Regions from separate parts of the Methylobacterium sp. E-046 genome, predicted to be linked through region 1. Evidence: predicted binding sites of a transcription regulator. Region 1 holds the regulator's gene; the other holds the start of a gene.
What was found. Region 1 encodes LexA, which represses DNA repair genes until DNA is damaged. Its sites were predicted from a motif close to TGTTCNNNNTGTGTTCNG; they were not measured.

Region 1 (9,941 bases):
GGCTGCGGCGTTTTCCCGGAACGTGCGGGAGGAGAGGGCCATGGCGGAGAGCGCGGATCGGGGCGGTGGCTGGAGTCTGCAGGCGAGCGCCGTGCCCGACGGGGTGCGCCTGGAACTCGCGCTGTCCGATCTCGGGGGCGGCCCCGTCACCGCCGCGATCATCCTGGACCGGGCCGAGGCCCGCGCCTTCGCCCGGGCCCTGCTGGCGGCGGCTGGCGACGCGGCCGAGCGCACCTTTCCGAAACCGGGGACCTGAGCCGGATCAGCGCTGGATCAGGCCCGGATTGCGGCCCGGCAACCGCGGGACCACCGTGCCGCGCTTCTCGACCGGCCCGTCGCACGCGTAGGCGAATTCGGACTTCAGCGCGTCGAACACGGTCTCGCCGGTGATCCGGCACTCCTCCCGCACGGTCTCGTCGAGATAGGCGCGGGCGGCGGTGCGGAAGCGCGTCACCCGGGTCGCTCCCGGCTCGGGGTCGATCCGCGCCTCACTCAGGTTGCAGCCGGCATACTCGCGCAGGGTGTTCGAGACGATCAGCATCCGGCGCAGTTGCCGGTTGTCGTAGACCTCGTAGGGTTCCTTGCAGCCGATCGTCACCACCTGAGGGGTCAGCGCGACGTAGTTCCGCGAGATGTAGGAGAACCCGGTGGTGCACCCTGCGAGCGCAAGACCTAGGGCGATCAGGCCGAGGGGCAGCAGAGCTGCGGGTCGTCGCATCCTCGTCATCCCAGCCTGATCCCGGCCGCGCCCCGGCTTCTTCCCCTCCGGCGGGCGGCGGTGTGCATTGAAACGGCTCCGCTTGCGCCGTCAATGCGTTTCTGGCCCGGATGCGCCCGCGGCGACGCGAGCGTGGCCATAACTCTCTTGCGGAACACTTGCGGAACGTTTAACGTGTTCGTGATTTGTTTCCGAGACCGCCACGAGGCGGTCCACAAGCCGCGAGGCCCCATCAATGCTCACGCGCAAGCAGCTGGACCTCCTGCGCTTCATCCAGAACCGCATGCAGGAATGCGGCGTCCCGCCGTCCTTCGACGAGATGAAGTACGCCCTCGACCTGAAGTCGAAGTCGGGCATCCACCGGCTGATCACCGCCTTGGAGGAGCGTGGCTTCCTCCGGCGCCTCCCGAATCGGGCGCGGGCCATCGAGGTGATCCGCATTCCCGAGAGCCTGACCCAGGCGGCTCCGGTCCAGCCCCCCGCCGCCGAGCCGCGCCGCTTCACCCCGAGCGTGGTGGAAGGCGGCAAGTCCAAGCAGGCGCCGCTCCCCGCCAATGCCCGGATGATCGACGAATCCGGCCGGGCCATCTCGATCCCCGTCATGGGCCGGATCGCGGCCGGTACGCCGGTCTCGGCGATCCAGAACCAGAGCCACGCCATCACCCTGTCGCCGGACTTCCTGGCCGGCGGCGAACACTATGCCCTGGAGGTGCGCGGCGACTCGATGGTCGAGGCCGGCATCCTCGACGGCGATCTGGTGGTGATCCGCAAGCAGGACACCGCCAATACCGGCGACATCATCGTGGCCCTGATCGACGACGAGGAGGCGACCCTCAAGCGCCTGCGCCGCCGCGGCTCCTCCATCGCGCTCGAGGCTGCCAATCCGGCCTACGAGACCCGAGTCCTCGGGCCGGATCGGGTCCAGATCCAGGGCCGTCTCGTGAGTCTCGTCCGCCGCTACTGAAGCGGCGCGGCCGGCGCGTCGCCGGGCCCGCTTCCGGCGCCCGCCCGGTCAGCGTCGGTGGGCGCGACAGAGTCATCCGCGCGGCTGCTGTCCGCCGCGGCGGTCATCGGCCGCTGCGGCGTCGGCCGCGGATCCGGGCGCAGTCGCCACGGCAGGCCCCGGTCGAGGCTGCGGGCATAGCGCGCGGTGAACCCCGCGGCCTCGGCCCTGAGGGCCACGGCGCCGCGTTCTGACAAAATCTTTCGGTCGATGACGAACGGGCCCGTGCAGGTCGGGGGCGCCGTGAGGCCGGTGATCAGCACCGCGGCGCGGGGGCAATCCTCGGCGAAGGCGCGCCGGTCCCGGATCAGCGCGACCGCCCGTCCGTCCGGCAGGCGCGCGGTGCATCCGAGCCGGTCGCAATGCCCGCCGCCGGTCGGGGCGGCCAGCGCGCCGGGGCGCCGCCCATCGCCGTCCGCCTTCAGCCACTGCTCCAACACGAACCCCGAGGGGCTGCCCAGCGCCGCGAGGCGGCCGTCCGGTCCGCGCACCGCAGCGCCGCCGCCCTGCCGGTCGACGTAGAGGTCGTAGCGATCCGGCAGGGCCGCGAGCCAGAGGCCCAGCAGGATGGGCGGCGCGGCGAGCCAGCGCAGGCGCGAGACCGGGAGCGTCGCCAGCAGGAGACCGGCGGTCAGCAGGATCAGCGCCGTTGTCCCGAAGGCAGGCAGCACGAGGGTGGCGCGCTCGAACCCGGCGATCCACTGCGCGATCGCCAGCATGCCGCCCACCGCCTGGCCCATCAGCCACCAGATCGGCCGGTCGAGGGCGAAGGGATAGGCGAGGCACCCGATCACCGCGGATGGCATCACCACCAGGGAGACGAGCGGCAGCGTCAGGGCGTTGCCCACCAGCCCGAACGGCTGGATCGTCTGGAAATGGTAGGTGGCGAAGGGCGCGGTGGCGACCTGGGCAACCAGGGTCGTGGCCAGGGTTCCGGTGATCGCCGAGAGGCCGGTGCCGACGAGCCGCCCGATGCGTCCTGCCCCGGGACGCACGAACAGCCGGCCGTCGATCAGCCGTGCGCAGGCGATCAGCCCGGCCACCGCCCCGAACGACATCTGGAAGCTCGGGCCGAGGAGACCCTCCGGCTCCCGGGCCAGGGCGACCAGGGCGGCGAGGGCGAGGTTGCGCATCGACAGCGCCGGCCGGTCCACCAGGATCGCGCCCAGCATGATCAGGGTCATAAACAGCGAGCGCTCGGCCGCGATGTCCCAGCCCGAGAAGGCGCAGTAAGCAGTGACGCCCAGCATGGCCAAGCCGGCCGCGATCTTCTTGATCGGCCAGACCAGCGCGCAATACGGCACCAGGGCGAGGACCGCCCGCACCAGCCAGAACACCACGCCGGCGGCCAGCACCATGTGCAGGCCGGAGATCGATACGACGTGGTAGATGCCGGCGGCGCGCAGCGCGTCGTTGGTCTCAGGCCCGATCAGGCCCCGCTTGCCGGTCACCAGGGCCGCCGCCACGGCTCCCGCCTGCCCGCCCTCGGCCTGTGCGATCCGGCGGGTCAGCGCGTTGCGCGCGTCGTCCAGCATCGCGGCGAGACGCAGGTGCAGGGGCGGCGGCTCGGTCGGCGCGCGGATCGAGACCGCGCCGACCAGCGAGCCCACCGCGCCGATCCCCTGGAAATAGGCGTCCCGGGCGAAATCGTAGCCGCCCGGCCGGGCGGCTTCCGGCGGCGGCAGCAGCCGGGCCGTGGCGGCCACGACGTCCCCGGGCCGCGGGATCGGTGTCCTGCGGAACGACACCCGCACCCGGGCGGGCCGTACCTCCGCCGCGAGGCCGGCGAAACTCTCCACCCGGATCAACAGCCGGGCTCCGACCTCGCGCTCGTCGAGGGCCTCGACCATGCCGACGAGCGGGCCGATGGTGATCCGTGGGAGGATCGGGGCGGCGACCTGCGAGACCCGCCAGGTCGCCGCCGCGAAGCCGAGGAACGCGGCCGCCATCCCCAAAGCCAGCGCCAGGGCGGCCGGCCGCGCGCCCAGGGCTGGGGTCGGCGCCAGGGCGAGGGCCGCGCCGACGAGGGGGGCGACCAGGATCGGCCTGCCGTCGGCCGCCACGAACTGGGCCAGGATGCCGGCTCCGAAGGCCACCGCCAGCCAGGGGAACAGCCGGCGCTGCTCGACCTCCCGGCGGATCCCCTCGCGCCGATCCGCCGCATTGCCGCCGCCCCGCTGCGCGCGACCTCTCATCGGCGGCCGGGCGATTCCGCGGTCGATTCTTAACGCATCCGCCGGCCCGTGCTACAGCCGACGCTTCGTGCTACGGGCGCCCTGCCGAGCCCCCTCGCCGCTCCTCCGCCCTCCCGCGACCCTTCCCCGAACATACCGGACCGATGTCCTCAGCCGTCGTCACGCGCTTCGCGCCCTCGCCCACCGGCTACCTGCATATCGGCGGGGCCCGCACGGCGTTGTTCAACTGGCTCTATGCCCGCCACACCGGCGGCCGGATGCTGCTGCGCATCGAGGATACCGACCGCGAGCGCTCCACCAAGGGCGCGATCGACGCGATCCTCGACGGCCTGTCCTGGCTCGGCCTCGACTGGGACGGCGACGTGGTCTTCCAGTTCGCCCGCGCCGAGCGCCACCGGGCTGTGGCCGAGGCGCTGCTGGCCGCGGGCTGCGCCTACCATTGCTACGCCACCGCCGAAGAACTGGCGCAGATGCGGGAGACCGCCCGCGCCGAGGGGCGCCCGCCGCGCTACGACGGCCGCTGGCGCGACCGCGACCCGTCCGAGGCCCCCGCGGGGGTCAAGCCGGTGATCCGCCTGCGCGCGCCGACCGAGGGTGAGACCGTGGTCGAGGACGCCGTCCAGGGCCGGGTGACCTGGGCCAACAAGGACCTCGACGACCTCGTCCTGCTGCGCTCGGATGGGACGCCGACCTACATGCTCGCCGTCGTGGTCGACGATCACGACATGGGCGTCACGCAGGTCATCCGCGGCGACGACCACCTCACCAACGCGGCGCGCCAGACCCAGATCTTCTCCGCCCTCGGCTGGGACGTCCCGAAGATGGCCCACATCCCGCTGATCCACGGGGCCGACGGGGCCAAGCTGTCGAAGCGCCACGGGGCGCTCGGCGTCGAGGCCTACCGGGATCTCGGCTACCTGCCGGCGGCGCTGCGCAACTACCTCGTGCGGCTCGGCTGGAGCCACGGCGACCAAGAGGTCTTCACCACCGACGAGATGATCGCGGCCTTCGATCTCGGCGCGGTGGGGCGCTCGGCGGCGCGGTTCGACTTCGCCAAGCTCGCCAACGTCAACGGCCTCTACATCCGCACCAGCGCCGATGCCGACCTCGCGGCGGCGATCGAGACCATCCTGCCGAGCGTCGGACCGGAGCGCGGCCTGTCGGCGCCGCTTCCGGCCGACCTGAAGGACAAGCTCATCCAGGCCATGCCGGGCTTGAAGGAGCGGGCCAAGACGCTGATCGAGCTCCTCGACAGCGCCTATTACCTCTATGCCCAGCGTCCACTGGCCCTCGACGACAAGGCCCGTGCGCTCCTCTCCGACGAGGGCCGCGCCCGCCTCGCCGGGGTCCGGCCGGCGCTCGAGGCGCTGGCCGACTGGAGCGCAGCCTCGACCGAGGGCGCCGTGCGCCAGTACGCCGAGGCGGCCGGCTGCAAGCTCGGGCAGGTGGCCCAGCCCCTGCGGGCGGCGCTCACCGGCCGCACCACCTCCCCGCCCCTGTTCGACGTGATGGCGGTGCTCGGCCGGGACGAGACCCTGGCGCGGCTCGGTGATCAGGTGCCGCAGGGCTGAGCACGCCGCCATCCGGGCCGGTCAGGGGAACCGCGGATCGCGGCCCGGATTTCGCTTGGCGGAATCGGCGTTGCGAATTCCCTTGGCGTCGGGGTCCGGTTGTCACCGACCCCGTTGCTGCTGCAGTGCCGTTTGGGTAACCCATACCTGTGAGCACCCGCAGCATAATGCGGGTGCTCAGGCCCCCGGGACCGGCTCGGGCAGCCCGAGGCCGGTATCCGCCACGTCGCCACAGAAGGGTCCACGATCCATGAGCGCACCCAGCACCATCACCGTGGACGGCAAGTCGATCGAACTGCCGGTGAAATCCGGTACGATCGGTCCGGACGTGATCGACATCGGCAAGCTCTACGCCCAGACCGGCGCCTTCACCTTCGATCCGGGCTTCACCTCGACCGCCTCGTGCGAATCGAAGATCACCTACATCGACGGCGACGAGGGCGTGCTGCTCTACCGCGGCTACCCGATCGAGCAGCTCGCCGAGAAGGGTGACTTCCTCGAGACCTGCTACCTGATGCTGTTCGGCGCCCTGCCGACCGCGGCCCAGAAGGCCGATTTCGACTACCGGGTCACGCGCCACACCATGGTGCACGACCAGATGAACCGGTTCTTCACCGGCTTCCGCCGCGACGCGCACCCGATGGCCGTGATGGTCGCCTCGGTGGGTGCGCTCTCGGCCTTCTATCACGACTCGACCGACATCACGGACGAGAGCCAGCGGATGATCGCCTCGATCCGCATGATCGCCAAGATGCCGACCCTGGCGGCGATGGCCTACAAGTACTCGATCGGCCAGCCCTTCGTGTATCCGAAGAACGACCTCGACTACACTTCGAACTTCCTGCGCATGTGCTACGCGGTGCCCTGCGAGGAATACGAGGTGAACCCGGTCTTCGCCCGGGCGCTGGACAAGATCTTCATCCTGCACGCCGACCACGAGCAGAACGCCTCGACCTCGACGGTGCGGCTCGCCGGCTCCTCGGGCGCCAACCCCTTCGCCTGCATCGCGGCCGGCATCGCCTGCCTCTGGGGCCCGGCCCATGGCGGCGCCAACGAGGCGGCGCTGAAGATGCTGATGGAGATCGGCACGCCCGAGAACGTCAGCAAGTACGTCGCCAAGGCCAAGGACAAGAACGACCCGTTCCGCCTGATGGGCTTCGGCCACCGCGTCTACAAGAACTACGATCCGCGCGCCCGGATCATGCAGAGCACCACCCACCAGGTGCTGAAGGAGCTCGGCAAGACCGACGATCCGCTGCTCCACGTCGCCATGGAGCTGGAGCAGATCGCCCTCAAGGACGAGTACTTCATCGAGAAGAAGTTGTACCCGAACATCGATTTCTACTCGGGCATCACCCTCAAGGCGATGGGCTTCCCCACCGACATGTTCACGGTGCTGTTCGCCGTGGCCCGCACGGTCGGCTGGATCGCCCAGTGGGCCGAGATGATCGAGGATCCCTCGCAGAAGATCGGCCGTCCGCGGCAGCTCTACGTGGGCCCGGCCCAGCGCGACTACGTGCCGGTCGACCAGCGCGGCTGAGGCGGGACCTGTCCCGGGACAAGACCGACGGGGCGGCCGAGCGGCCGCCCTTCTCGTTTGCGGAGGCGCCCGTGCTCCGGCTCCCCTACCGCCCGCCCTACGACTGGGCGGCGATCCGCGCCTTCCTGGCCAAGCGCGCGATCCCGGGCGTCGAAATGGTCGATCCCGGCGGCGCGACCTACGCGCGGACGGTCAGCGCCGCGGGCCGGCACGGCTTCCTGACGGTGGAGCCCGGCGACGGCTGCCTGCACGCGGCGCTCCGCGGCATCGAGGCCGGCGACGCCCCGACGGTTGCCGGACGCCTGCGCAGCCTGTTCGACTGCGACGCCGACCCGACCGCCATCGCGGCCTGTCTTGCCCGGGATCCCGTCCTGGCCCCGCTGGTGGCGGCGCGACCGGGCTTGCGACTGCCGGGGGCCTGGGACCCGTTCGAGACCGGCTGCCGGGCGATCCTCGGCCAGCAGGTCTCGGTGGCGGCTGCCATCGGACTCGCCGGGACGCTCGTGGCGGCCTTCGGGACGCCGCTGGCGGAGCCGGCCGGCGGGTTGACCCACATCTTCCCGGCACCGGCGGCGCTGGTCGAGGCGGATGTTGCGCGCGTGCTCAACATGCCGCGCGCCCGCGGGGCGGCGATCCGGGCGCTCGCGGCGGCAGCGCTCGCCGACCCGGACCTGTTCGCTCCGGCGGAGACGCTGGAGGCTGCCGTCCTGCGCTTCACGGTCATCCGCGGGATCGGACCCTGGACGGCGCAGTACATCGCCATGCGGGTGCTCAAGCTGCCGGACGCCCTGCCGGTCGGCGATGTCGGCCTGCTGCGGGCGCTGGAGACCGGCACCGGACGCCCGAGCCCGGCGGCGCTGCTCGCCCGGGCCGAGGCGTGGCGCCCGTATCGGGCCTACGCGGCGCAGCATCTCTGGGCGGCGGACGAGGCGGTCGTGAAGGGGCGATGACCGCGCCGCCGTCCCAGGTGAGCGGAGCGACGCCATCTGATCGGCGCCGCGCTGATGTTCGGCGCCGCGCGGGCGCTCGGCGCAGTCAGGCTCGGCCGCCCGCGTCCTCATCCTGGCATGCGGACTGGGATGCGTCCTGAGGTGCGGCGAAGCCGACGCCGAGGAGCCCTCCAGATGGCGCCGCGGTCCCTGGAGGGCTCCGTCGAAGCCTGCGCTGCGCTCCGGTCCCCACGATGAGGAGGTGGGCCGGCAGGTCCACACCCCTTCCGCCCGACAGGATCCTCAGCGCCCGAACCGCTCGAACTTCGGGAAGCTGCGCGCCATCATCAACCCGACCTCGGCGCGATGGCCGAGCCACTTCTCCAGCACCGATGCGTTGGCGAGCCGGCCCTCCGGCGAGCCGTCCTGCCACGGCAGGCCGTCGGCCAGCTTGAACACGTGTGCATCGAGCAGCGTCCCGCTGCGGCAGCGCTGGAGGCGCACGCCCTTGCCGCGGGCGAGTTCGGCCACTTCGGAGATCGGGAAGACCAGCAGCAGCTTCTCCGTGTTCACCACCGCCACGTGGTCGCCGTCCGCCGGCACCAGCACGGCCGCGGTGGCGTCCCCGTCGAGGCCGAGCACGCTCTTGCCCTTGCGGGTGTTGGCCACCAGCGCGTCGGACGGCGCCATGAAGCCGCGCCCGTCCGAGCCCGCGATCAGCAGCTTGGTTTCCGGCCGGTAGGGCAGCGCCGCCACGATCTCGGTGCCGTCGTCGAGGTCGGCCATCAGCCGCACCGGGTCGCCGAAGCCCCGCCCGCCCGGCAGCTTCGAGGCTTCGAGGGTGAACACCTTGCCGTTCGTGGCGAGCAGCAGGATCTTCTGCGTGGTCTCCGTCGGGAAGGCGATCTTCAGGCTGTCGTCGCCCTTGAAGGCCACGCCCGTGAGGTCGGCGACGTGGCCCTTGAGCGCCCGGATCCAGCCCTTGGTAGAGACGATCACGGTGATCGGCTCGCGCTCGACCAGGGCCGCGGTGAAGTCGATGCCGCCGACATCCGGCGGGCTCGCCAGCGTCGTGCGGCGCTTGCCCAGCTTGGTCTCGGCCCCGAAAGTCTTCTTCACGGCGCGGATCTGCGCCTGGATCGCCTTCCACTGCGCCGGCTCAGAGGCGAGGAGGGCGTCGATCTCGGCCTTCTCGGCGGTGAGCGCCTCGAACTCGCGCTTCAACTCCATCTCCTCCAGCTTGCGCAGGGATCGCAGGCGAGTGTCGAGGATCGCGTTGGCCTGGAGTTCGGTCAGCTCGAACCGGGCCATCAGGGCGGCCTTCGGCTCGTCCTCCTCGCGGATGATGCGGATCACCTCGTCGAGGTCGAGATAGACGATGAGCAGGCCGCCGAGGATCTCCAGGCGGCGGTCGATCTGGCCAAGGCGGTAGCGCGAGCGGCGCTGCAGCACCACGCGGCGGTGGTCGACCCATTCCCGCAGGCACTCCACGAGCCCGATCACCTTCGGCACGAGGCCGCCGACCAGGACGTTGAGGTTGAGCGGGATCCGGGCTTCGAGTTCCGTCAGCCGGAACAGCGATTCCATCAGGATGACCGGATCCACCGTGCGCGAGCGCGGCTCCAGCACGACGCGCACGTCCTCAGCCGATTCGTCGCGGACGTCGGCCAGGAGCGGCAGCTTCTTCTCCTGCAGGAGCTCGGCCATCTTCTCGATCAGCCGGCCCTTCGGGATGCCGTAGGGGATCTCGGTGACGACGATATTCCAGGTGCCGCGGCCGAGATCCTCCTTGGTCCAGCGGGCGCGGACGCGGAAGGCGCCGCGGCCGGTCCGGTAGGCCTCGGCGATGGACTCGGCCGAGTCGACCAGGATGCCGCCGGTGGGGAAGTCCGGACCCTGCACGAACTTGGCGAGGTGCGCCGAGGTCGCCTCGGGGTGATTGATCAGGTAGAGCGCCGCGTCGCACAGCTCGGCGGCGTTGTGCG
Region 2 (9,941 bases), on a different contig from region 1:
TGCGCGGCGTCGGTGACGCGATAGGCCCGGTTCTCGGCCTCGCACCCCTGCCGGCGGTGCTGGTCAATCCCGGCGTTCCGGTCCCGACCGCGCCGGTGTTCAAGGCGCTCGGCCTCGTGCCCGGCCAGGATCTCGACGGTGCAGCCCATCCGGCGATCACCCCGGATCTCGACGGCGAAGCTCTGGTGGCCGCGATCACCCCGGCCCGCAACGATCTGGAAGCGCCGGCCCTCACGGTCGCGCCGGTGATCGGCGATACGCTCTCGGCGCTGCGTGCACAGGGCTGCCGGCTCGCGCGAATGTCGGGTTCCGGCGCGACGGTCTTCGCGCTGTTCGCGGACCGGCGCGGTGCCGTCAGGGCTGCCGCTGCCCTGCGTGCCGCTCACCCGGACTGGTGGGTTGCGCCGACTTTCCTGCGCTGAATGTCGGGCCGCGGCCCTCAGGCGGGCTCGGCCTCGTAGACCGTGACGACGCCGCCCGCCTGGGGAACCATCACGCGCCATCGCACCGCCTGCGGAAGCCCTTCCGCGTTGATCGCGCCGTGAAGTCCGCTCGCCGCATCGAAGGTCGCGAGCCGCCCGAACTCGTCGCGACCGCAGAGATAGTTGCCCGCCGCCGTGAGGTAGAGCGCGCCTGGGACGCGCCTGGGGGAAACGGATGCCGCAGGGTCAACCGCGCCGCTAGGCGCCACGAAGGCGGCCAACAGGACCACCACGGCGTCGACGGCAAGGTTCGACAGGAGCGGCAGGTCCCCGTCAGCCTTGCGACGCCGATTCAAGACGAGCACCTCGCGCCGCCCCTCACGCGAGACGACCAGCGCCAGATCCGTCCCATTAGGGCCGTCCAAGAGACAGAAGGCGCCTGGCCCGAGCCCACCGAGGAGGGACGTCAGATCCGGACCGCGATGCGCCATCGTCTTCCTCCTGATCACGCCCGGCGAACGAGCCGGCCCTTGCGGAAGAACGCATGACGTTCGGCCTCGCCGCGCACGACGGTGGCGCGAACCTGAAGCAGATCCTTGCGGGTCAGTAGCCCGACCAGCCGGCCGCTCTGTGGGTCGGTGACCGGCAGGCGGCCCTGCCCGGCGGCGAGCATCACGTCGATCGCGTGCGAGACGACGTCGCCCGGATGGACCACAGCGAGATCGGCGTCCGAGACGCGCTCGCCGAGACTGCCTTCCGCGGTGTCGCCATCGCGCTCCTCCAGGGCCCAGCCCAGCGCATCGCCGCGCGAGACCAGCCCTACGGGACGACCGCCGTCGTCAATGACTGGATAGGCGTGGTGGATACCCGTCTCAATGGCTGCGAGCGCCTCGGTCAGGGGCGAACCCGCATTCAGGGTCTCGACCGACCGGGTCATCACCGCTTCCACCCGAGCGAGATCGTACGGGTCGATCCCGTACTCGCGGGTGACATGCTGGCCACGCCGGGCGATCTTCTCGGTCAGGATCGAGCGCTTGAGGAGCAGCACGGTCACGGCGTAGGCCGCCATGGTGGCGGCTAGCAGAGGCGCCAGTGCAGCGACGTCGCCGGTGATCTCAACGGCGAACACCACGGCGGTCAGCGGAGCTGGCAGCGTGCCCCCGAGCATCGCCGCCATACCGATCAGCGCCCAGAAGCCATGGGCACCCGGCAGGAGGAGCCCAATCAACCACCCCACCGCGCCGCCGAGGATGAGCAGCGGCGCGAGCACGCCGCCGGACGTTCCCGAGGACAGAGCAGCGAGCCAGATCACCGCCTTCACGACGAGGATCATCACGACGGCACCGGTCAGCATGTGCCCGGAGAGCAGGTCGTGAATGACGTCGTAGCCGACGCCGAGTGCCCGGGGCTCCACGAGACCGCCGAGGCCGACCACGACGGCCCCCAGCGCCGGCCACCACATCCAGTGCAGAGGCAGCCGGCCGAAGCCGTCCTCCAGGGCATAGAGCGTGCGGGTGAGGAGGCCGGAAATCAGCCCGCAGGCGATGCCGAGTGCCGCGCAGGCAGGCAGCCCCCACCACGGAAGTGACGGATTGTCGGCGAAGGGAAAGAGCGGGCCGGCGCCGAAAAGCAGCGGCCGCCAACAGGTTGCCGTCACAGCTCCGACCGTCACGGGGACGAGGCTGCGCGGCCGCCACTCGAACAGCAGGACCTCTACGGCGAGCAGCACGGCCGCCACCGGCGTCCCGAAAATCGCCGTCATGCCGGCGGCGGCACCCGCCACCAGCAGGGTCTTCCGCTCGGCGGCGCTCAGGTGGAAGAACTGGGCGAACAGCGAGCCGACCGCGCCCCCGGTGACGATGATCGGCCCCTCGGCGCCGAACGGACCGCCGGTGCCGATCGCCACGGCCGACGAGAGCGGCTTGAGCACGGCCACCTTGGGCGACATCCGGCTGCCGCCGATCAGGATGGCTTCCATCGCCTCCGGGATCCCGTGGCCGCGGATCTTCTCCGAGCCGTAGCGCGCCATGGCACCGACGATCAGCGCGCCGACCACTGGGATCGCGACCGTCCACGGTCCCGGCGTAGCACCGGCCAGCGATGTCAGGCTCGCATCGAAACGCCCATACCAGACGAGGTTGGTTACGAGCCCGATCAGGGTAAGCAGCACCCAAGCCGTGGCGCTGGCGGCGCTTCCGGTGATGATCGCCAAGCCGGCCAGGGTCAGGACGCGCCGATCGGTGCTGAAATCCCCTAGGGCCCGCCGCCTCGGCCTGTCACCGCCGCGCGCGATCTCGATCCGGCCATCCATCCAGGTCTCCTCTCTGAGCAGAACCTGTCATTTATGTCGTGATCCGATATATTCTACCAGGGCCCGATAGGGCGACGTGCATGATCCTGGATCGGCGCTCACATAGAGGCATCCGGATAGCTCTCGTGGAGACGATCATGGCGGTAGACGATCCCGAGATCGATAAGCCCGAGCCCAACGAACCGGAGACGGGTGCGTTGACGCGGGAGCAGTACGCGGCCTTGGCGGATTTCCGGTTTCGGCTCCGGCGCTTCATGGCCTTCAGCGAGGCCGCGGCGGCGCGCGCCGGCCTGCCGCCGCAGCAGCATCAGGCCCTGTTGACCCTGGCGGGCCACGCCGGACGCGCGCCGGCAACCGTAGGGCTGCTCGCCGAGCAACTGCTCATCGCACCTCACAGCGCCGCCGAGTTGGTCACCCGGATGGTGGAAGGCGGATTGCTGACCAAGGTGCGCGTTGCCGAAGACCGGCGTCGGAGCGCGCTGTCGCTGACACCCCACGCCGAGGCATTGCTGCGGACGCTGACGGCCGCGCATCTGGAGGAACTGCGCGGATTGGCACCGGTCTTGGCCGACGTGCTGGCTTCGGCCACGCGATGACGGGCGTGCGGTACTCGGACCGAGACAGCTTCCGCGTTGGACACCGCAGCCGCGGAAGCCGCGATACGCCTCAGCGCGCCCGCGCTACGCAGAACTCCACCGCCCCGAGGAGCGCTGCCTTCACCGGACCATCGGGAAAGATGTCGAGGGCGGCACGCGCCTCGGCGCCGTAATAGTGGGCGCGACCGACCGTCTCTTCCAGGGCGCCGTGGCGCTGTAGCAGGTCGAGGGCCGTCCCCAAATCGTCCTCTCCGATCTCGCCGTGCTGAAGGGTGCGCCGCCAGAATCCGCGCTCGCCCTCGCTGGCCCGTCGATGGGCCAGCACGATCGGCAGGGTGATCTTGCCCTCACGGAAATCGTCGCCGACGTTCTTGCCGAGCTCCGCCGAAGTGCCACCGTAATCCAGCACGTCGTCGATGAGCTGAAACGCGATCCCAAGGTTCATCCCGTAGGCGCGGGCAGCGGCCTGCTCGACCGCCGGCCGACCGGCGAGCACCGGCCCGACCTCGCAGGCCGCGGCGAACAGCTCGGCGGTCTTGCCGCGGATCACCGCGAGATAGGCGGCCTCGTCGGTCTCCAGGTTCTTGGCGTTGGTGAGCTGCATCACCTCGCCCTCTGCGATCACCGTTGCGGCGGCCGAGAGGATGTCGAGGGCTTTCAGCGAGCCGACCTCCACCATCATGCGGAAGGCTTGGCCGAGCAGGAAATCGCCTACCAGAACCGAAGCCTCGTTGCCCCACTTGATCCGGGCGGCGACGCGGCCGCGGCGCATGTCGCTCTCATCGACCACGTCGTCGTGCAGGAGCGTGGCGGTGTGCATGAACTCGACGCTGGCGGCGAGCTTGACGTCGCCGTCGGCCCCGCCCGCGTAGCCACAGAGCTGGGCACAGGCGAGGGTCAGGATCGGGCGAAGGCGCTTGCCACCGGACGCGATCAGGTGATTGGCGACTTCGGGGATCATCGCCACGTCGGATCCGGTCCGCGACAGGATCGTGGTGTTGACCCGCGCCATGCCGTCGGCCACCAGCGCGACGAGGTCGTTCAGCCCCGCCTCGGCCTCAGGCTTCGGGTTCTCGATGGAGAGGGCCATACCCAAAATCCGTGACCTCCAGAGCGGTCGCCCGTCGCGGGGCCGCCGATCCCTTCGCACGCGCCCCGCGGCGCCGCAACATCGTCGCCCAGCCGATATGGGATACCGGCAGCGCGGGTCTTCCGCGACGAAACCGCCGATCTACACGATGATGATCGAGGACGCGCGATGATCGAGTTGATCCGGGCCAACGATCTCGTGTTGATCGGGTTCGCGCGCTCTATTCTGGAGGCGGCCGAGATCCCGGTGCTGGTGGCGGACAGTCACATGAGCCTGCTGGAGGGCTCGATCGGCGCGTTCGGACAGCGGCTTCTGGTGCCGCGCGATCACGAGGCCCAGGCGCGGCGCCTCCTCGGCGATGCCGGGATCGCCCACGAACTGCGTCAGCCGTGACGACGGAGCCGGACGCCTTCCTGGGCGGGTTGCTGCGCCTGCACCAGCCGTCCCGGGGGGCGCATCGTGCCGGGACGGATGCAGTTCTGCTCGCGCGGCTGATGACGCTGCGCGCGCAGGATCGGCTCTGCGACGTCGGCGCCGGTACGGGTGCCGTGGGGCTCGCCTGCGCGGGACTGACGCCGGGGCTTCGACCGACCCTGATCGAGCGCGATCCCGCCCTGGCCGAGCTGGCCCGGATCAACGCCGCGCTGAACGGCATCGACGCGCCGGTCATCGTGGCCGACGTTCTCGCAGCGGCGGCGGATCGCCGCGCCGCCGGGCTCCAGCCGGACAGTTTCGATGCGGTGCTGACGAACCCTCCATACTTCACGGCCGAATCGCACCGCGCCTCGCCCCATCCGGGACGGGCGTCCGCCCACACCTTCGCGGAGGGCTGCCTGGAGACGTGGATCCGCGCCTGCACGGCGATCCTGCGGCCCGGCGGCCGCCTCGGGCTCGTCCACAGGGCCGATGCGCTGCCGGCCTGCCTGGAGGCCCTCAGGGGGCGTTACGGCGGGCTGGCGATCCGGCCGGTCCATGCCCGCGCCGACGCCCCGGCGATCCGCGTGCTGATCACCGCGATCCGGGGCAGCCGCGCGGCGGCGAGCCTGTGCCCGCCACTCGTGTTGCACGACCCCCACGGCGGATTCACCCCGGAGGCCCGGGCGCTCCATACCGGCGCGCCCTGGCCTCCGCCCTGAGGGGAGGCCTCACGCCGCGAGGGCGGCGGGCTCCTCCTCGCGGATGCCCAGGAACCGCTCGACCTCCGGCAGGTCCGGGAAGGCGAGGAATTCGGGGCGCAGCGGCTCCGGCAGGCCGTCGAAGTTGAGCCCCGGGAACGTGTCGGGGTGGGGGTAGAGCTGCCACGCCGAACCGGGCTCGACCGGCGGGAACAGGATCGCGACCTTCTCCGAGCCCAGGCGGACGATCCGGGTCGGGCTGTACGACAGCGTCTCGATGCTCCAGTTCCGCCGGACCTCCCGGCGGGCCTTCAGGGTGCGGCGGCTGCTCGTCGCGCGATGCATGGCGGTCTCCTGCGGTTGCGGAATGCGGTGCTGTGGGGATCAGGCCGCGCTGCGGCGGCCGCGCTTCGGCCAGCCGAGCGCGACGAGGCGCGCCTTGGCGTAGTCACGGACCTCGTCGCGGGTGCCGGACGGCATCGTCGCCAGGATGGCCTGGGTGGCGCCGTCCAGCATCAGGTCGGTGACCGCGTTGATCGTCTCGGCTTCGTCGATGCGGCGCTTGAGATCGCCTTCGGCCTCGGTGACCTCGTCGAAGGCGGCGGGCTCCTCGAAATCCTCGTCGACGGCCCGGACGGCGGGCTGGTGCGCCCGGAACTCGTCGGCCTCCTCCTCCGAATAGACGAGACCGTGCAATTCGATCAGCTTGAGGATGACCCGGTCCTTCCCCCGCTTCTCGGCCATGGCGTAGACGTAGGCCGCCTGCTTGCCCGAGACGCGGTAGTTCACGTTGACCAGCGCCTCGCCCATCGACCACTCGACCCGCTCGGTCCCGGGCTTCGCGCCGGGCAGGCGACCGGTCACCAGGATCACCGCCTCGTCGCGCTCGGCGCGGATGACGGTCGGCGGCTCGAACACGATCCCCGCCTGTGCGGCGATGCGCTCCAGGGTCTTGTGGTAGATCACGGCCGTGCCCTGGACGCGCCAGACGTTGCCCCCGAAGGGTTCGCCGTAGCGGACGAGGATGTCGGCGATCTGCTTGTCGGCGGTTCGCATGCGGGGCTCGTTCCGGCGGGAGAGGGCCGCGTCGTCCACAACTTTCTCGGGCGACGCTCTTTTGTTCTCTTTTTGTTCGTATCTATATGCGCGATCGGCGTACCCTTCGCAAGGGGCGGACCGCCTTGCGGATGCGGCGTCGCGTCCTCGCGGGCTCCTGATCGGGCGCGCGCATGGCCCGCATTGTTGCTGCACCGCACCCTAAGGTAGACCCACGGTCACGATGTCCGAGACCGCAGTCGCGATGACCCCTTCCCTCTGGACCCGCCTGTCGAACCCGAGCCACTTCATGCGGTGGTCGGGCGCGCTCGTGCCCTGGCTCGCCGCCCTGTCGCTGGCGGGCCTGGGGATCGGCCTCTACCTGACCTTCTTCGCGGTCCCGCCCGACTACCAGCAGGGCGAGACCGTCCGGATCATGTACATCCATGTCCCTGCAGCGTGGCTCGGGGTCTTCTTCTACGGAGCCATGAGCCTCTCGGCGATCGGCACCCTGGTCTGGCGCCATCCCCTGGCCGATGTCGCCCAACGGGCCGCGGCGCCGATCGGGGCGGCGTTCACGCTGATCTGCCTCGTCACCGGTTCCCTCTGGGGCAAGCCCATGTGGGGGACCTACTGGGTCTGGGATGCGCGGCTGACCTCGATGCTGATCCTGCTGCTGATCTACTGCGGCATCATCGCGCTGTGGCGGACCATCGAGGATCCCAACCGAGCCGCCCGCGCGGTGGCAATCCTGACCCTCGTCGGCGCCGTGAACCTGCCGATCATCAAGTTCTCGGTGAACTGGTGGTCCACCCTCCACCAGCCGGCCTCGATCCTGCGGATGGGCGGCTCGACGATCGATCCGTCGATGCTCTACCCGCTGCTGATCATGATCGGCGCCGCGACCCTCGGGGGGTCGACCCTGCATCTCTACGCGATGCGCACCGAGATCATGCGGCGCCGGGTGCGGACGCTGACGATCCGCGAGGCCGAGCGCCTCGACCGCACCCAGCCCCGCATCACCCCGACGCCGGCCGCGATGCCGGTCGGCCAACCGGTCTAGGAGCGCCGCGATGGATCTGGGCTCCCACGGCGGCTTCATCCTGGCCGCCTACGCGTTCAGCGCGCTGGTGATGATCGCGCTCGTCGGCAACGCCCTGCGCGACCGGCGGGCGCAGCTCCGCGCCCTGCGGGGCTTCGGGGAGGAGCGGCGATGAACGCACCTTTCGACGACGCCACGGACTCGCCGCCTCCGGTCCGCCGATCGCTCCTGCTGATCGTGCCCGTCCTCGCCTTCGCGGCGCTCGCGGCCGTGATGTTCCTGCGCCTGCGCTCGGGGGCCGATCCGGCGGCCCTGCCCTCGGCGATGATCGGCAAGCCGGCCCCGAGCTTCGCGCTCCCCGCCGTCCCGGGACTGACAGCCGCGGGCGCCCCCGTTCCAGGCCTGTCGAGCGGCGACCTGAAGGGCCACATCACGGTGGTCAACGTGTTCGCCTCCTGGTGCGCCCCCTGTCAGGTGGAGCATCCGATGCTGATGCGGCTGGCGAAGGAGCCCGGCATCCGGCTGGTCGGCATCGACTACAAGGAACCGAGTCCCGAGGCGGGTCAGCGCTTCCTCGCCCGGCACGGCGTGCCGTTCAGCGCCGTGGGGGCCGACGCGAGCGGGCGCGCGGCGATCGATTTCGGCGTCTACGGCGTGCCCGAAACCTTCATCATTGGGCCGGACGGCGTGATCCGCGACAAGCTCGTCGGCATCCTCACGCCGGAGAATTTCGCGAGCGTCCTCGCCCGCATCCGCGCCGCCGGGAAGGTCGCGGCGGCGCAGTAGCCGCGGCGCGCCCGGCAGGGAAGGCCAAGCCTCCGGCCCGGGTGCCAAGCCTCCGGCAGGGGCCGCTACGCCCCCGGCAGGGCGCGCTACGCCTCCGGCTGCGGGGTCTTGCGCTCGTAGCGCGTGAGGAGCGGCGTCTGCGCCAGCGCGAACAGCACGGTGATCGGCATGATGCCGAACACCTTGAAGTTGACCCAAAAATCCTCCGTCTGCGTCCGCCACACGACCTCGTTGAGGGCGGCCAGGACGAAGAAGAACACGCCCCAGCGGAAGGTGAGCTTGCGCCAGCCCTCTTCGGTGAGGCTGAACATCGAGTCGAGCACCACCGACAGCAGCGAGCGCCCGAACAGGAGGCCGCCCAGCAGTACGGTGCCGAACAGCGAATTCACGATGGTCGGCTTGACCATGATGAAGGTCTTGTCCTGCAGGGCCAGCGTGAGGCCGCCGAACACCACCACCACCACGCCGGACACCAGGGGCATGATCGGCAAACGCCGGACCATCACGTAGTGGATCGTCAAGGCCACCACGGTCGCCGCGATGAACACGCCGGTCGCCACGAACAGCTTCTGGTCGGGTGCCACACCGAAGCGCTCGGAATAGGCGTTGCCCAGGAAGAACAGCACCAGCGGGCCGAGTTCCAGCGCCAGCTTCACGAGGGGCGGCAGGTGGCGCTGCGGGGGGACGGATTCGATCTGCATACGCTCGGTCGGCTCGGCTGCGGCGCTCACGGTAAACTGGGAGCGTCGAACGGGATTTGCGGGGGTGTGTGTAACGCGGAGCGCGCGATGTCCATCGTGATGGAGAATGCCGAGATCGGGGTGCCCCCGGCCGACCTCGCGGCGAACGCCCCGCAGCCGGCGCCGGATCAGCGACGGCAGAGACCGATCGGGCCCGCGCCAGCGGTGCCCCGCGCGTTCCGGACGACGGCGTCGCGCGCGACGGCCGGGTCGTGGCACGGGGTATCCCCGTCGACCACGCCCGCGCGCAGATCGCCGCAGAGGCCCGCCGCCGGGCCGGCGGGATGCGCGCCGCCTAATCCTTCTCCAGCCCGGCGATCGCCCGGGCGAAGTCCCTTGCCGCGAAGGGTTCCAGATCCTCCACCCCCTCGCCGACGCCGATGAAATGCACCGGCAGGCCGAACTTCGCGGCCAGCGCCACCAAGATGCCGCCCCGGGCGGTGCCGTCGAGCTTGGTCATCACCAGCCCGGAGACGGGTGCGGCCTGCGAGAACAGCTCCACCTGCGAGAGGGCGTTCTGGCCGACCGTGGCGTCGAGGACGAGGAGGGTCGCGTGCGGCGCCTCGGGATCCTGCTTGCGCAGCACGCGGACGATCTTCTCCAGCTCGTCCATCAGGCCGGCCTTGTTCTGGAGGCGGCCCGCCGTGTCGATCAGCAGCACGTCGGTCCCGGCGGCGGAGGCCTGCTTGAGGGCGTCGAAGGCGAGGCCCGCCGCGTCGGCACCCTGCGCGCCGCTGATCACCGGCGTGCCGGTGCGCGCGCCCCAGACCTTGAGCTGGTCGATCGCCGCCGCCCGGAACGTAT

Region 2: the regulator LexA is predicted to act here: its motif matches at 6,653-6,670, upstream of MKK82_RS21710 (trna delta -isopentenylpyrophosphate transferase).

What each region holds. Positions count from the first base shown of each region.
Region 1 is NZ_JAKSYP010000290.1:244,353-254,293, reverse strand. It holds gene MKK82_RS32800 (hypothetical protein) at 41-256, shown strand; gene MKK82_RS32795 (hypothetical protein) at 263-718, opposite strand; gene lexA (transcriptional repressor LexA) at 954-1,682, shown strand; gene MKK82_RS32785 (ComEC/Rec2 family competence protein) at 1,676-3,916, opposite strand; gene gltX (glutamate--tRNA ligase) at 4,060-5,487, shown strand; gene gltA (citrate synthase) at 5,738-7,027, shown strand; gene MKK82_RS32770 (DNA-3-methyladenine glycosylase family protein) at 7,099-7,977, shown strand; gene parC (DNA topoisomerase IV subunit A) at 8,260-9,941, opposite strand, start outside.
Region 2 is NZ_JAKSYP010000211.1:59,483-69,423, forward strand. It holds gene MKK82_RS21670 (4-(cytidine 5'-diphospho)-2-C-methyl-D-erythritol kinase) at 1-422, shown strand, start outside; gene MKK82_RS21675 (hypothetical protein) at 440-913, opposite strand; gene MKK82_RS21680 (chloride channel protein) at 928-2,733, opposite strand; gene MKK82_RS21685 (MarR family winged helix-turn-helix transcriptional regulator) at 2,871-3,329, shown strand; gene MKK82_RS21690 (polyprenyl synthetase family protein) at 3,400-4,419, opposite strand; gene MKK82_RS21695 (DUF2007 domain-containing protein) at 4,588-4,812, shown strand; gene MKK82_RS21700 (tRNA1(Val) (adenine(37)-N6)-methyltransferase) at 4,809-5,555, shown strand; gene MKK82_RS21705 (hypothetical protein) at 5,565-5,879, opposite strand; gene MKK82_RS21710 (trna delta -isopentenylpyrophosphate transferase) at 5,919-6,590, opposite strand; gene MKK82_RS21715 (heme ABC transporter permease) at 6,835-7,632, shown strand; gene ccmD (heme exporter protein CcmD) at 7,643-7,786, shown strand; gene MKK82_RS21725 (DsbE family thiol:disulfide interchange protein) at 7,783-8,397, shown strand; gene MKK82_RS21730 (septation protein A) at 8,484-9,098, opposite strand; gene ftsY (signal recognition particle-docking protein FtsY) at 9,433-9,941, opposite strand, start outside.